DNA from 3 places in the Aeromonas oralensis genome. Region 1 is predicted to be linked to each of the others. Evidence: riboswitches for the same ligand, from Rfam matches in the RefSeq annotation. Region 1 holds a riboswitch; each other region holds the start of a gene.
What was found. Region 1 has a riboswitch for cyclic di-GMP ahead of gbpA (N-acetylglucosamine-binding protein GbpA). Riboswitches for the same ligand answer to the same signal wherever they lie in the genome.

Region 1 (4,776 bases):
CCAGGCTCTGGTGCAGCCGCTGCTCGGTACCGGCGATGAAGTCGTCGAGAATGGCGAACAGCTGCGCCGGGCTCATCTGCTCGTTCTTGTGCACCTTGTAGTCGAAGTAGTCGCGATAACCCATGGCGCGGGCGAAGCGGTTGCGCAGCGCGACGATGGCCAGATAGCCGTTGTCGACCACCCACTGCTCCAGGGTGTGGAACATGGCGAGCGCACTTTGGCGCACCGCCTCGTCGCTACTGGCGGCCAGCGCCGTGCTGGCGGCGGGCAGGCTGCCGGCCACCTGCCGGCCCTGCTCGTCCAGCAAGGTCAGCTTAAGCTCCCGGCGGCGGGCAAACAGCGCCGCCTCGGCGGCCACCAGTTCGTCCATCAGGGCGGCGGCCTGAGGATCTTCGATGACGTTGCACTCGAAGAAGGCGATCCAGCCCCCCAGACCGCGCTTGAGCTCGGTCTCCTCGGCCTGGGCCTGCATCTGCCGCAGTACCGGCAGGCGCGCCGGATCGGCGCAGAACGCCTTGTAGGCCTGCTCGGCAGCGGTGAAGCCGGCCTGATCGTCGCTGGTGCCCATGTAGGTGGACCAGAACAGATCCTCCTTGCGCTTGTGTACCTGCAGGTAGTCGGCGTTGAGCTGGTTGAGATAATTCCTGGCAATGGAACTCATAACTTCCCTCTTGTTATGGGGCGGCCGCGAGGGCGCCCACTCCTTTTTGGTGAAATGCCAACTCATTCACATTTTCTGCAAATTGAGCAGACAAATAGTGCGCCGGGATGCGCGCCATCACGCTATCAAAAGCGAGGGTTTCTGTCTGCTGGCTATACTGATTGTCAAACTGCTCAATTGGCGTTTTATAGCCCCAAGCCATTGAAAGTTAATTAAATGTTAATAACAAAATAATCAGGGCCAGCCGACGGACTGGCCACCACCAGACCCGCACGGGAAAGTTAAGGAAGAGACTATGTTCAAGCTCGGTGATATTGCCGTGAGCCGCAAACTGATGCTGTTGCTCTCACTGGCGCTGATCGGTTTCATCGCACTGCTGCTCATCTCGGCCAGTGCCCTGCATCGCAACCTGATGAGTGAACGGGAAGCCAGGCTGCAGGCCGTGCTGGACCTGGCCATGAGCCGGATCCAGACGCTGGCTGCCACCCTGCCGGCCCCTCAGGCCCAGGCCGAAGCCAAGGCCATGCTCAACAGCATGCGCTTTGACGGCGACAACTACCTGTTCGTGCTGGACGAGAACCGCCGGATGGTGGTGCACCCCGTCAGGCCCGAGCTGGTCGGCCAGCAGATGGGCGAGAGCGGCACCGCCACCGCCGGCGTCCACTGGCAGCAGATGGTGGATCTCGGCAAAGGGGGCCACAGCGGCCGGCTGGAATACAAGTGGATCTCCCCCTCCGGCGAGGCGGCCCAGAAGATGTCGCTGGTGGCCGGTTATCAGCCCTGGGGCTGGATCCTCGGCTCCGGTGTGTTGCTGCAGGACATCCAGGCCACCATCTGGTCCCAGTATCAGCTGATGGGGGGCGCTACCTTGCTGGTTACCCTGCTGATGGGGCTGCTGGGCTTTGCCATCAGCCGCTCCATCGTCAATCCGCTGGCCGAGATCAACCGGGCCATGCAACAGGTGGCCGCCGGCGATCTGGTGGTGAGCATCCCGGTGCACGGCAAGGATGAGCTGGGCGCCGTCGCCAGCTGCACTAATCAGGGGCTCAACGCCATTCGCCGTGCTCTGCTGGAGGCGAGCCAGGGGGCCCGCAACGTGGCGGATGCAGCCCTGCGCATCGCCGCCTCCGCCGAGCAGACCAACCAGGCGGTCAACAGCCAGCGAGATCAGCTGGCCCAGCTCGCCACCGCCATGAACGAGATGAGCGCCACCATCGCAGACGTGGCAGGGCACGCCGAGAACACCGCCCGCGACACCCAGGACGCCACCAGCGAAGCCGGCCTTGGCAACCGTGACGTGCACGCCAGCGTGCACGGCATCCAGGCGCTGGCCACCGAGGTGGAGCAGGCTACCCTGCAGGTCAACCAGCTCAAGGAGGGGGTGATGCAGATAAGCGAGGTGACGGCGGTCATCAGCGCCATCTCGGAGCAGACCAACCTGCTGGCCCTCAACGCCGCCATCGAGGCGGCCCGTGCCGGCGAGCAGGGCCGCGGTTTTGCCGTGGTGGCCGACGAGGTGCGCCAGCTGGCCAGCCGCACCCGCCAGTCCACAGAGGAGATCCAGAGCACCATCGCCCAGCTGCAACAGCGGGCGGTGACCGCCGCCAGCGCCATGGACGCCAGCCGCAAGCTGGCGGAGAGCAGTGTCAGCCAGTCGGAGAAGGCAGGCCAGGATCTCTCCCTCATCGTCAACCATATCCAGCACGTCAGCGACATGGCGACCCAGATAGCGACCGCGGCGGAGCAGCAGAGCATGGTGGCGGAGGACATGAACCGCAATGTCAGCGGCATCAACGACTCGGCGCTGGAGATGTCCCAGTCTGCCTCCCAGCTGGCCCAGGAGAGCGAGCTGCTGGCCGGACTTTCGCGCAGCCTGGACGAGCGGCTGGCGGTATTCAAACTCGGCAGCGCCATCGACCAGCAGCTTGAGCAGCGGCTCGCCCCTCTGCATCGGCAGGTGAGCCCGGCCGAACGCCCTCGCGCTCGCCACTGATCCGTCCTGCCCTGTCGCAACACACGCCCCCGTCAGCCCGGCTGACGGGGGCGTTCTTCATTGATGAAAAATGCCGATTTTTTGCATCTTGTCGGCCTGTTCGACGACATTAATATGGCAACGCTCAGTTATCATCCATTTAAAAACAAATAGTTAAGTGTTTGCTCTACTCCGATGAGGTCAAGCTGTAAAGATTTACACTTAATTATTTAATCAAAAATAGTCATGATGGGTTGTCGCCAAGCGCGACACCATGACCCTTCAATAGTCATTTGGCAAACTGGTCGAAAGGCCAGGACGCAAAGCCTCCGGTCTAAAGACATCTCGTCAAAGATAGCGGGGCTGCAACAGAGTGTTTCGGGGGAAACCCCTGCCAAGTTGACTGCCCACATCTGTCGAACAGAGGAATGTATGGCAGCAAAAATCCAACTCAATCACGTCGCTGCAACGCTGGCCTTGCTGGTCAGTGGCAGCGTGTTCGCCCACGGCTATATCAGCCAGCCGGAATCGCGCAACTACCTGTGCAAGACCGGCGGCAACAGCCAGTGCGGCGCGGTGCAATGGGAGCCCCAGAGCGTGGAAGGCCCCTCGGGCTTCCCGAATGGTGGGCCTGCCGACGGCCAGATCGCCTCGGCTGGCAGCGCCAGCTGGGGCGAGCTGAACGCCCAGACCAGCGACCGCTGGACCCGCCGCGAGGTACAGGCCGGCCCCTTCTCCATCAGCTGGACCTTCACCGCCAACCACGTCACCCGCAACTGGCGCTACTACCTCACCAAGCAGGACTGGAATCCGAACCAGCCGCTGACCCGCGCCGCCTTCGAGCTCACCCCTTTCTGCGTAGTGGACGGCAACATGACCCAGCCGCCCAAGCAGGTCACCCACCAGTGCAACCTGCCCCAGCGCACCGGCTATCAGGTGATCCTGGGGGTGTGGGAAGTGGGGGACACCAGCAACAGCTTCTATAACGTGATCGACGCCAACTTCAAGGGCGGCACCCAGCCACCGCTGGCCTGGAGCCAGGGCGGCACCATCTACCCTTCCACCGAGCTGGCGGTCGGCGACAAGGCCAGAACCCTGGTGTTCGATGCCAATGGCGTACGCCCCGATCTGCAGACCGAGCTGACCATCGCCAGCCCGGAGCAGGGCCAGAAGAACAACTGGACCCACGCTCTGGCGAGCAAGATCAATGCAGAGCAGAGTCTGATCCGGGCCGGCCAGCAGAGCGGCGAAGGCCAGTTCAACCCCGTCTACGGCCAGAACCCGGTCTACTTCAAGGCGGGCAGCGCACTGGAGCGGGTCGAGATCCAGCTCGAGCAACAGCAGCCGCCGGTGAGCAACGGCGTCAGCGTGAGCGGCCTGGAGAGCGACTACCTGCTCGACGAGGGCAAACTCACCCTCAACTTTACCGTGGCCGCCGAGGGCGATCTGACCGTCACCAACACCCTGTATGATCACGGTGGGGCCGCCAAGGGGCAGACCAGCGCCGACATCAAGGACAGCACTCACAGCTTCACCATGCCGCTGACCGGGCTCAGCGCCGGTCACCACCAGCTGGTGATCGAGGGCAAACCCAAGGCCGGTGGCGATGCGGTGCAGCAGACTCTGGATCTGATGCTCAAGGATCCGGCCGCCGGCGGTGACTACCAGTTCACCTTCCCGGACGGGCTCAAGTCCTACACCGACGGCACCAAGGTGCTGCAGCCCAAGAACGGCAAGGTCTACCAGTGCAAGCCCTTCCCCTATCGCGGCTGGTGCAGCCAGTGGTCGGCCAGTGCCACCCAGTATGAACCCGGGGTCGGCACCAATTGGCAGGATGCCTGGATCCCGGTGAACTGAGCCGCAGGCACAGCATCACACCATCAACAAAACGGGGAGCCACAGGCTCCCCGTTTTTTCTGGTGCACCACCTCAGATCTGGAAATCGATGGCCGCCTCGCTGCCCATGGCGCGGGCCTGAATGTCCGCCAGCGCCAGCTCAGGGTTGCAGAGCTGGATGAACTGCCAGGCGAAGTTGTGCTGGAACTGCCCCTGCTTGAGACCGATCCAGGCGGTGTGGGGCGCGAACAGCCGGCTGCCGTCCAGCTGCACCAGTCCCTTGTCGCGCTGGGTATCGAACGCCATG
Region 2 (4,776 bases), 1.6 Mb from region 1:
CGGGCTTTTGGTTTGATGGCGATGGCTCATCAGCCGTGGCGACGACGCCAGGCCAGCGGCAGCAGCGCCAGCAGCAGGGCGCCCATGGCTCCGCCACCGCCGTTGCTCTCCTCTTGCAGCTTGAGGTCGACGATGATGGGATCGTGGTCGGAGGCGCTGAACGGGTTGTCCGACTTGATCATGTCGCCGGAGAAGTCCCGGCCGTATTCGAACAGGTTGCTCTCGAACGAGTTGATGTGCCAGTCGGCCACGGCGATCACCTTGCCGGCCAGCGCCGGGTTGGCGAGGGCATAGTCCAGGGTGCCGAGCTCGGCCTCGTAGCTGTAGGAGATGGCCTTCTCCTTGTTGAACTTGACGTTCATGTCCACCAGGCCGTAGCTCTTGGCCACTTCGCTGCCGGTCTGCTCAAAGACCTGGTCACCGAGGAAGGTCTGGGAGGCGGAGACTATCTTGCGCTGGCCGTCGGTCGGCACATAGTCGGTCAGCACCCGGATCGCATCTTCCCGGGCGTAGGAGTTGAAGTCGCCCACCAGCAGCACCTGGCCGGGCAGCTTGCTCACCGCCTCGCCCAGCACCTTGGCGGCGCTGACCCGGAACTCGGTGCACTTGCCCTGCAGATCGGCCGGCTCCTTGCCGTCCAGGTTTTCCAGGCAGCCTGAACCCTTGGACTTCAGATGGTTGACCACCAGGGTCAGCGGATCCTTGCTGCCCTCGACGGTGAAGGTCTGCACCAGGGAGTCACGCTGGGAGGCCTGTTTCTCGACCCCTTTGGCATCCAGGTATTTCTGCACCGGCAGGGTGATGACGTTGGCGTCCCCTTGCGGTGCCAGCTTGGCCGGCCGGTAGATCATGGCCACCATGATGGCGTCGCCACCGAAGTAGTGCTCGCCCTGCAGCAGCGCCTTGGGCAGGGTGACGAAGGCGTACTGCTTGCCCGCCTCTTTCTGCTGGGCGTTGAGGGCCTGTACCAGGTCGCTGATGGCGGAGTGGCTGTCAAAGCCGTTGTTCTCCATCTCCATCAGGCCGAGCAGGTCGGCATCCATCTCGGTGATGGCGTTGACGATCTTGGTGCGCTGCTTCTGGAAATCTTCCAGATTCTTGGCGCCCCGGTTGCAGCCCTTGGCGCTGTCTGCATCCGCCTGATCCTTGCACAGCACGTTGAGGGCACCGCCCACGCTGGAGTGGCTGGTGAAGTAGTTGAGCACGTTGAAGCTGCCGACGCGCAGATCGGTGCCGTCGGCACGGGCCGGGGCGCTCTGGCGGTCGTTGTCGCTGGTGCGCAGCAGATCGCCGGCGGTGATCACCTGATCCTGCGGCACGATCAGCCGGTACTCGTTGTAGCTGTAGCCCACCATGGCGTCCAGATTGACCGGGGCGTCGCCGATGCGCAGGTAACCCTGCTCCGGCTCCCAGGCCGGCAGCCAGGGTAGTTTGCCGTCGGCGGCCTTGAAGTCCGATTCGAGGAACACCCGGTTGCCGGCGTTGGCCTTGGCCAGTGCCTTGGCGGCCTTGCTGTCGGCGTCGTGCAGCTGGGTCGGTTTCATCAGCGGCGCCTGGTGGGAGAGCACCAGGTTGTTGCGCCGGGCGGCGTAGTCATAGCTGAAGTTGCGGCTGATTTTGAGCGCGCTGTCGGCGTCGAGCCGTACCCGCATCCCTTCGTGGCGCTCCAGCGCCCGGGCCAGGGTTTCGTTTTCCAGCACCCGCAGCGGGATGGCGGCCGGGACCGAGCCCTGGGCGACGACCTGCAGGCGCGGGGTGCCGCTGTCAAACACCGGCTTGAGCTGGGTGTGGTTGTAATACTCTTCGACCTTGGCCTCCAGGCAGACTTCGGCACCCGGCTTGATGTCCGGGTACTTGCTGGCGAAGTTCTTGTCGTTCAGGAAGACGAAGATGCCGTCCGAGGTCTGGGGGTTGCCGTCGCCCTGCACATCCAGCAGGTAGAACCCCTTGTTGAGGCTCTCGCCGAGGCCAGAGACCACTGCCTTGACCATGACACTCTGGGGGCTTTCGAACTTGTCGGCGGGAATGAGCGGGCTCTTGTCGCCGCTGCCCTGAATGACCGGGATCGGGGTGAGGGCGCTGTCGGCCGGGCAGCTGAAGCCGGCGGCATAGACGGACGGGGAGGCGAGCGCAAGCCCCACGGCCAGCGACAGCAGGGTACGTGTTCCTTTCATAACTGTTCCTTTTTTATTTTTTGCCAGTGTTTCCATAGCCTTGGCACATCGGCCAAGGGCGCGCATTGTCACATTTCTGGCATGTCATACCAGTGAGCCAACGCACATTACGGGGATACAAATGAGGGCAATGCCGGTTTTTTTGACTTGGCTAACAGTATGAAATTAATGACAAAAGAGTTATTTTGTCACATCAGTGAAAATGTGATCTGGCTGGCATCCACATATTTTTCCTCGAGAATGAAGATTGAGACTCGGCTGGTTGATTCCTATACTCGGCTTGTTCCTCACGGAACCCAGGTAAAGGGCAAACCGGTCGAGATGCCGGGACGCAATGCCTCCGGTCTTCAGATCGCGCGATCCAGATAGCGGGGCTTCCCAGGGTGAGGGTGACGTTTGTGGCAGGTCCATTGCCAGTTGTCTGCGCCCATCACACAGGTTGCGCTTGTTCTTTGCCTTGGTGACCAATGCCAAGACAAAACAAGGAAGATAACAATATGCAACAGACCCTAAGGCCCAGCAGGCTTGCCATGCTGGTGGCTTTGGCTGCCATGCCCGCCTGGGCACAGGCTGCCTATCCCGCCTATCAGGCCGGTACTGCCTACAAGGCCGGCGACATCGTCAGCAACGTCGGCAATCTCTATGAGTGCAAAGAATTTCCCTACTCCGGCTGGTGCGGGGCCTCGCCCTATCACTACGCTCCCGGAGTGGGGGTGGTCTGGGCCGATGCCTGGAAGCTGTATGGCGGGGACGTGCCGCCCCCGGCACTCGGCGTAGCCGTCAGCTCGCCAGCTGCCGGCGCCAGTTTCAACGAGGGGGCCAGCGTCGCGCTGGTGGTGACCCTGAGCGGCCCGGTGACGGCGCTGGTTCGGGTGGAATACCTCATCGACGGCAAGCTGGTCGCCACGGCGAGCGCCTCGCCCTGGAACGGCAGCTGGAGTGCCGCCGGTGTCGGCGCCCATGCCCTCAAGGCACGGGCATTGGATAAAGATGGCAAGGTGCTGAGCGAGGCGGATTCGAGCTTCAACGTCGCCGCCGTGGTGGCGCCGGAGGCGCCCAAGGTGAGCATCAGCAGCCCGGCCAGCGGCGCCAAGGTGACCCTGGGTCGCAGCGTGGCGGTGAGCGGCAACGTCACCGATGCCAACAACGACGTCGCCAGGGTCGAGCTGTTCGTCGATGGCAAGAAGGTGGGTGAAGACACCAGTGCCCCCTGGCAGGTGAACTGGACGCCCCAGAGCAAGGGGCTGGCCGGCCTCAAGCTGGTGGCGACCGACAAGGAGAACCTGAGCGGCGAATCGAGCCAGGTCGACGTACAGGTGGAAGAGGCAGCCCTGCCGCCCACCGGTGGCAACCTCTCCTGCGACATTCGCCAGATCTACCGCCCGGACGGTTACGAGTGCATGGGGGATGATCACGCCCGTCGGGTCATCGGTTATTTCACCTCCTGGCGTACCGGCAAGAACGGCTTGCCCTCCTATCTGGTGAGCGACATCCCCTGGGACAAGATCACCCACATCAACTACGCTTTCGCGGCGGTGGACGAGCAGAGCCACACCATCAAGGTGGACGACTCGGCGACCAAGATGACCTGGGACGGCGTGCCGGGTGCCGAGATGGATCCGGAGTTTGCCTACAAGGGCCACTTCAACCTGCTGTCGAAGTACAAGAAGCAGTATCCGGACGTGAAGACCCTGATCTCGGTGGGGGGCTGGGCCGATACCCGCGGCTTCTATACCGCTACCACCAAGGGTGACTGCTCGGTCAACAATGACGGCATCAACGCCTTTGCCAACTCGGCGGTGAGCTTCATCCGTCAGTACGGCTTTGACGGGGTCGACGTCGACTACGAATACCCCACCTCCATGAAGGATGCGGGCAACCCCAATGACTTCCCGCTATCCAACCAGTGCCGCGGCAAGCTGTTTGCCAACTACAAGGTGCTGATGCAGACCCTGCGCAACAAGCTCGACAGCGCCGGCAGCGAGGATGGTCGCAAGTACATGCTGACCATCGCCTCGCCGGCCTCGGCCTACCTGCTGCGCGGCATGGAGAACTTCCAGGTCACCCAGTACCTCGACTACGTCAACCTGATGACCTACGACTTCCACGGCGCCTGGAACAACTTCGTCGGTCACAACGCGGCCCTGTTTGACAACAAGGCTGATGCCGAACTTGCCCACTGGGGCGTCTATACCCAGAGCCAGTTTGGCGGCATCGGCTACCTCAACGCGGCCTGGTCTGCCCACTACTTCCGTGGCGCCCTGGCGGCCGGCAAGATCAACGTGGGCGTGCCTTACTACACCCGCGGCTGGCAAGGGGTCAGCGGTGGCACCCACGGCCTGGCCGGCAAGGCAGCCCTGCCGAGCCAGAGCGATTGTCAGCCGGGCACCGGTGGCAGCACCATTCCGTGCGGCAACGGGGCGGTCGGCATCGACAACATCTGGCACGATCTCGACAAGAACGGCAAGGAGATCGGCGGTGGCGCCGTGCCCATGTGGCATGCCAAGAACCTGGAGAACGCCGCCAGCCTGGGTATCACCACCATGCCGAGCTACGGCCAGGCCTGGGGGCTGGATCCCAACAACCCGGCCCACGTGATGCA
Region 3 (4,776 bases), 1.1 Mb from region 1:
TGCTGGTTTCCGTCTCGGCTCGTCGACCACTCGATTTTTCCGTGTTTCCGACCGTGCTGCTGGTTGCCACCTTGATGCGACTGTCGCTGAACGTCGCTTCTACCCGGGTGGTGTTGCTGCATGGTCATGAAGGGCATGAGGCCGCAGGCAAGGTCATTCAAGCCTTTGGTGAGGTGGTGATTGGCGGCAACTATGTCGTCGGTCTGGTGGTCTTCGTGATCCTGATGATCATCAACTTCGTGGTGATCACCAAGGGGGAGAGCGGATCTCCGAAGTATCCGCCCGTTTCACCCTGGATGCCATGCCGGGTAAACAGATGGCGATCGATGCCGATCTCAATGCTGGGACCATGGATCAGTATCAGGCGCGAGCAAGGCGTGATGAGATCGCGAGGGAAGCGGATTTCTACGGTGCGATGGATGGAGCGTCCAAATTCGTGCGTGGTGATGCCATTGCCGGTCTGCTGGTACTCATCATCAACCTGGTTGGCGGTTTGGCCATCGGTATCTTCCAGCACTCTCTGCCAGTTGCTGAGGCGTTCCAGAGCTATGCACTGCTCACTATCGGTGATGGTCTGGTTGCCCAGATCCCCTCCCTGCTGATGTCCACTGCGGCGGCCATCATAGTGACCCGGGTCAGTGATGAAGGAGAGATGTCTGATCAGGTGGGTCAGCAGATCCTGGCATCGCCCCGGGTAATCTACACTGCGGCTGCCATCATGCTGATCCTGGGTCTGGTACCCGGTATGCCCATGCTGGCATTCCTCAGCTTCGCGGCCGTACTGGCCTGGGCTGGCTGGAGCGTGAGCAAGCGTCGGGCCAATGAACCGGATCTGGATGCCGCGCAAGAATTGACTCGTCAGCTGGTTCAGCCGGAACCGCAGGGGCTGGAGTGGCAGGATTTGCTGCCGGTGGATGCGGTTGCCATTGAACTGGGTTATCGACTGGTACCACTGGCTGAGGCCGACAAGGGGGCAGAATTGCTGGCTCGGGTGCGGGGCATTCGTAAAACCTTGTCAGAGCAGTATGGTTTTCTGCTGCCCGAAATCCGGGTACGTGACAACCTGCAACTGCAGCCGGATCAATACCGGATCAAGCTGTCAGGTGTAGGGCTGGCGACCGGTAACGTGGATTGCCAGCGACTGATGGCGATCAGCAGTGGTGAAACCTATGGTGCGCTGGACGGTGAGCTGACCCAGGATCCGGCCTATGGCATGAGTGCAGTCTGGATCTCGCCTGAGAACAAGGCCAAGGCGCTGAACCTGGGCTATTCGGTGGTCGATTCTGCGACAGTCATCGCCACTCATGCAAGCAAGCTGCTCAGGGAGCAATTGGATGGGTTGTTCGGTCATGACGAGGTCGGCAAGCTCGGCCAGCACCTGGCTACCCAGTCTCCCCGTCTGGCGGAAGAACTGAATCTGGCGCTGACCCAAATGCAGCAATTGCGAGTTTTTCGTCAACTGCTCAAGGAGCAGATCAGCCTGACCGATATCCGCACCATTGCCACTACCTTGCTGGATGCGAGTGAGTTAACCAAGGATCCGGTTCTGCTGGCCTCCGATGTGCGTTGTGCGCTCAAGCGCCAGATTGTCAGACAGGCCATCGGCAACCGGGATGTACTGGCCACCTTTACGCTGGATGATCGGCTGGAGCAAACCTTGCTGGCGGCCATGAACCAGTCCCAGCAGCAAGGCAAGATCCAGCTGGACAGTTTTCCGGTTGATCCCCAGTTGCTGGCGCAATTGCAGCAAAACATGCCGCTGGTGAAGGAGCAATTGCAACAGCAGGGACATGCTCCCGTGCTGGTGGTCATGCCTCAACTTCGCCCCCTGATGGCACGTTATGCCCGTTCATTTTCAAAAGGCCTCAAAGTGCTCTCTTATAATGAAATTCCGGAGGATTTACGGGTGGAAGTTATTGGTACCTTGGGCTGAAGCGGAACTGCCATGTTAATGAACTGACGGGAAGATGATATTCCGCATATCTACTTGAATTGTCATTGGAAGCCGTTATGATGTGACTGTTTTTGACGCACTTGATGTTAAAAATAAATAACAAATATAACAATTCACATGTGCCATGCAGCTCCCACCGAATAGGTGGTGCTGCCTTGTCCCAATACGGACAGTCGCATGATAAAGGCAAACTGAACTGAAAAGTCAGGACGCAAAGCCTCCGGTCTAATAGCAGGAATGCTAATGATAGCGGGGTTACCAAGGCCATTGTCACCGCCTTGATATCACTTCTCACCCAATAGATGACGTCTTTTTTGGCGCCTTTTGGGGATGGTGCGCTTTTATTTTTGACACATCAGTTCTGTTGATTGGTTTGTCCACAATCACGGGTTCGGGTTCCTATGCTTTCGGATTTATCTACTAAAAAAAACTCAAGGCCAATCGCTATTGAGAGTGCTCCCCATTTGTTATTGATTGGCTCTTCGTTATCAAATGGAAACGATATTGCAGGAATATTGTTGGCCCATGGCTATAACATTTCCTGTGTTGATTCCATCAGCAAATCAAAATTAATTCTCGCTGATAATTCAGTTAATCTGATCCTGCTCGATATGGATGCCATGACCGAAGCCGGTCCGCAATTGGTACATGATTTCAGTGGTACTGATTGCCTGGTGTTGGTCAACGAACATCAAGCCTATCTTGCGGCGGAAGCGATGCGGGCGGGGGCCATCGACTACATCATCAAACCCTTCAGTGGCCAGCAGATGGTTGATGCGGTGAAGGGGGCGCTGCGTTTGCGTCAATCCATTCCCAATCTGATCGCTGTCTCCGCCATGAGCCTGCAGGTACTGCAACTGGCCCGCCGCGCGGCCAAGACCCCTGCCACCATTCTGATTGGTGGTGAGTCCGGTACCGGCAAGGAGCGATTGGCCCGTTATATCCACGATATGTCCAGCCGGTCCGGTCGACCATTCGTTGCCATCAACTGCGCAGCTATCCCCGAATCCATGCTCGAGTCCATTTTGTTTGGTCACAATAAGGGCGCGTTTACCGGTGCAACGGGAGCCCAAGCCGGGAAATTCGAGCAGGCCCAGGGAGGCACGCTGTTGCTCGACGAAATCTCCGAACTGCCGTTGACGCTGCAGGCAAAATTGCTGCGGGTCTTGCAGGAGAAAGAAGTTGAACGGCTCGGCAGCCACCAAACCATTTCGCTGGATGTCCGGATCATCGCTGCCAGCAACAAGGATCTACGTACCCTCGTCACGGCAGGTCAGTTTCGGGAAGATCTGTTTTACCGCCTTGATGTGTTGCCCATGAGCTGGCCTGCATTGCGCGAGCGCCCCGACGACATATTGCCGCTGGCGGAATACTTCATTGAACGGCATGCCCCGCAGCAGGGCTATCGCCTCAGTGAAAATGCGCGCAAGCAACTGCTGACATACGGCTGGCCCGGCAATGTCAGGGAGTTGGACAATGTCATACAACGTTCATTAATCATGGCTCGCGGATTGCATATTCAGGCCGTCGATTTGATGCTGCCCAGTTACACCATTGAATCCGACGATGCGTTGCCGGAAGTGCTTTCCGCCCCGGAAGGGCTGAGTGAGACTCGCCGCTACGCAGAATTTCAATTTGTACTAGAGACCTTGCGCCGCTTTCGCGGCCATCGGACCCGCACGGCTGAAGCCCTTGGGATGACGACCCGGGCACTGAGATACAAGCTGGCGGCCATGCGTGAGCAGGGCATAGATATTGAGCAGCAGCTTCAAAACTAAGGGATAAACCGAGTGAAGATTGAAATGATGTCATCACAGGTGACGCTCTTGCAGCAGATGCAGGAGATGCAGCGAGTCGCCAGCCAAACCCCTGTTATCGAATCAAATGATGTCTCGAACGTATCATTCGGTGACGCCATGCGCGATGTGGTTGGCCGGGTCAACGAACAACAAAATATCGCCTCACGGCTGATGACTGCCGTGGATGCGGGTCAGAGCGATGATCTGGTTGGTGCCATGGTCGCCAGCCAGAAAGCGGGCCTCAGTTTCTCCGCCCTCATGCAGGTGCGAAACAAGCTGATGACCGGTTTCGACGACATTATGCGTATGCCACTCTGAGGTAAGTGATGACTGAACTGGTAACGTCCCCGCAAGGGGCTTCGGATTCCTTCAGAACACGCGTCCAGGAGGGGTTGCGCAACTGGCGCAGTCTGTCCCGTGACAACAAATCCATCCTGACCATAGCGCTGCTCGCCGCCATCGTGGCGGGCACCATCGTGGTGATCCTGTGGACCTCCAGCAAGAACTACGTCCCTCTTTACGGCAAGCAGGAGTTGTATGACACGGCCAACATCATGGAGATGTTGGAAAAAGAGCAGGTGCCATTCAGGCTGGAGAAGAGCTCCGGTCAGATCCTGGTGCCAGAAAATCAGCTGGCCCATGTGCGCATGGCGCTGGCGGCCAGAGGGGTAAGGGCCGCCATGCCCGCTGGTCTGGAAGGACTGGACAATGTGACCGGCCTCGGGACCAGCGAGTTCATGGAGGGAGCCCGTTACCGGCATGCGCTGGAAGGGGAGCTGGCGAGAACCATCATTTCTCTGGATGCGGTGCGCAGTGCCCGCGTGCATCTGGCGATCCCCAAGCGGACACTGTTCGTCGGCCGGGATGAAGAGAAGCCCAGTGCGTCCGTCATGCTGGACCTGCAGCCTGGTCAGGCCATGGAGCCTGGACAGGTTGAAGCGATCGCCAACCTGGTCGCTGGCAGCATCTCCGGCATGAAGCCGGGGGCGGTGACCATAGTGGATCAAGCTGGTCAGCTGCTGA

Region 2: another riboswitch for cyclic di-GMP. It lies ahead of ACPDZI_RS17015 (glycosyl hydrolase family 18 protein); the one in region 1 lies ahead of gbpA (N-acetylglucosamine-binding protein GbpA).
Region 3: another riboswitch for cyclic di-GMP. It lies ahead of lafK (lateral flagellar response regulator transcription factor LafK); the one in region 1 lies ahead of gbpA (N-acetylglucosamine-binding protein GbpA).

Annotation. Positions count from the first base shown of each region.
Region 1 covers NZ_CP187186.1:484,025-488,800, reverse strand. Annotated here, with positions in the region: gene ACPDZI_RS02415 (M3 family metallopeptidase) at 1-661, opposite strand, end outside; gene ACPDZI_RS02410 (methyl-accepting chemotaxis protein) at 957-2,654, shown strand; cyclic di-GMP riboswitch class I at 2,919-3,004, shown strand; gene gbpA (N-acetylglucosamine-binding protein GbpA) at 3,066-4,490, shown strand; gene cbl (HTH-type transcriptional regulator Cbl) at 4,563-4,776, opposite strand, start outside.
Region 2 covers NZ_CP187186.1:3,675,716-3,680,491, reverse strand. Annotated here, with positions in the region: gene ACPDZI_RS17020 (ExeM/NucH family extracellular endonuclease) at 30-2,174, opposite strand; cyclic di-GMP riboswitch class I at 2,471-2,556, shown strand; gene ACPDZI_RS17015 (glycosyl hydrolase family 18 protein) at 2,705-4,776, shown strand, end outside.
Region 3 covers NZ_CP187186.1:4,179,799-4,184,574, reverse strand. Annotated here, with positions in the region: partial or broken gene lfhA (lateral flagellar biosynthesis protein LfhA) at 1-1,933, shown strand, start outside; cyclic di-GMP riboswitch class I at 2,130-2,217, shown strand; gene lafK (lateral flagellar response regulator transcription factor LafK) at 2,356-3,732, shown strand; gene lfiE (lateral flagellar hook-basal body complex protein LfiE) at 3,745-4,071, shown strand; gene fliFL (lateral flagellar M-ring protein FliFL) at 4,089-4,776, shown strand, end outside.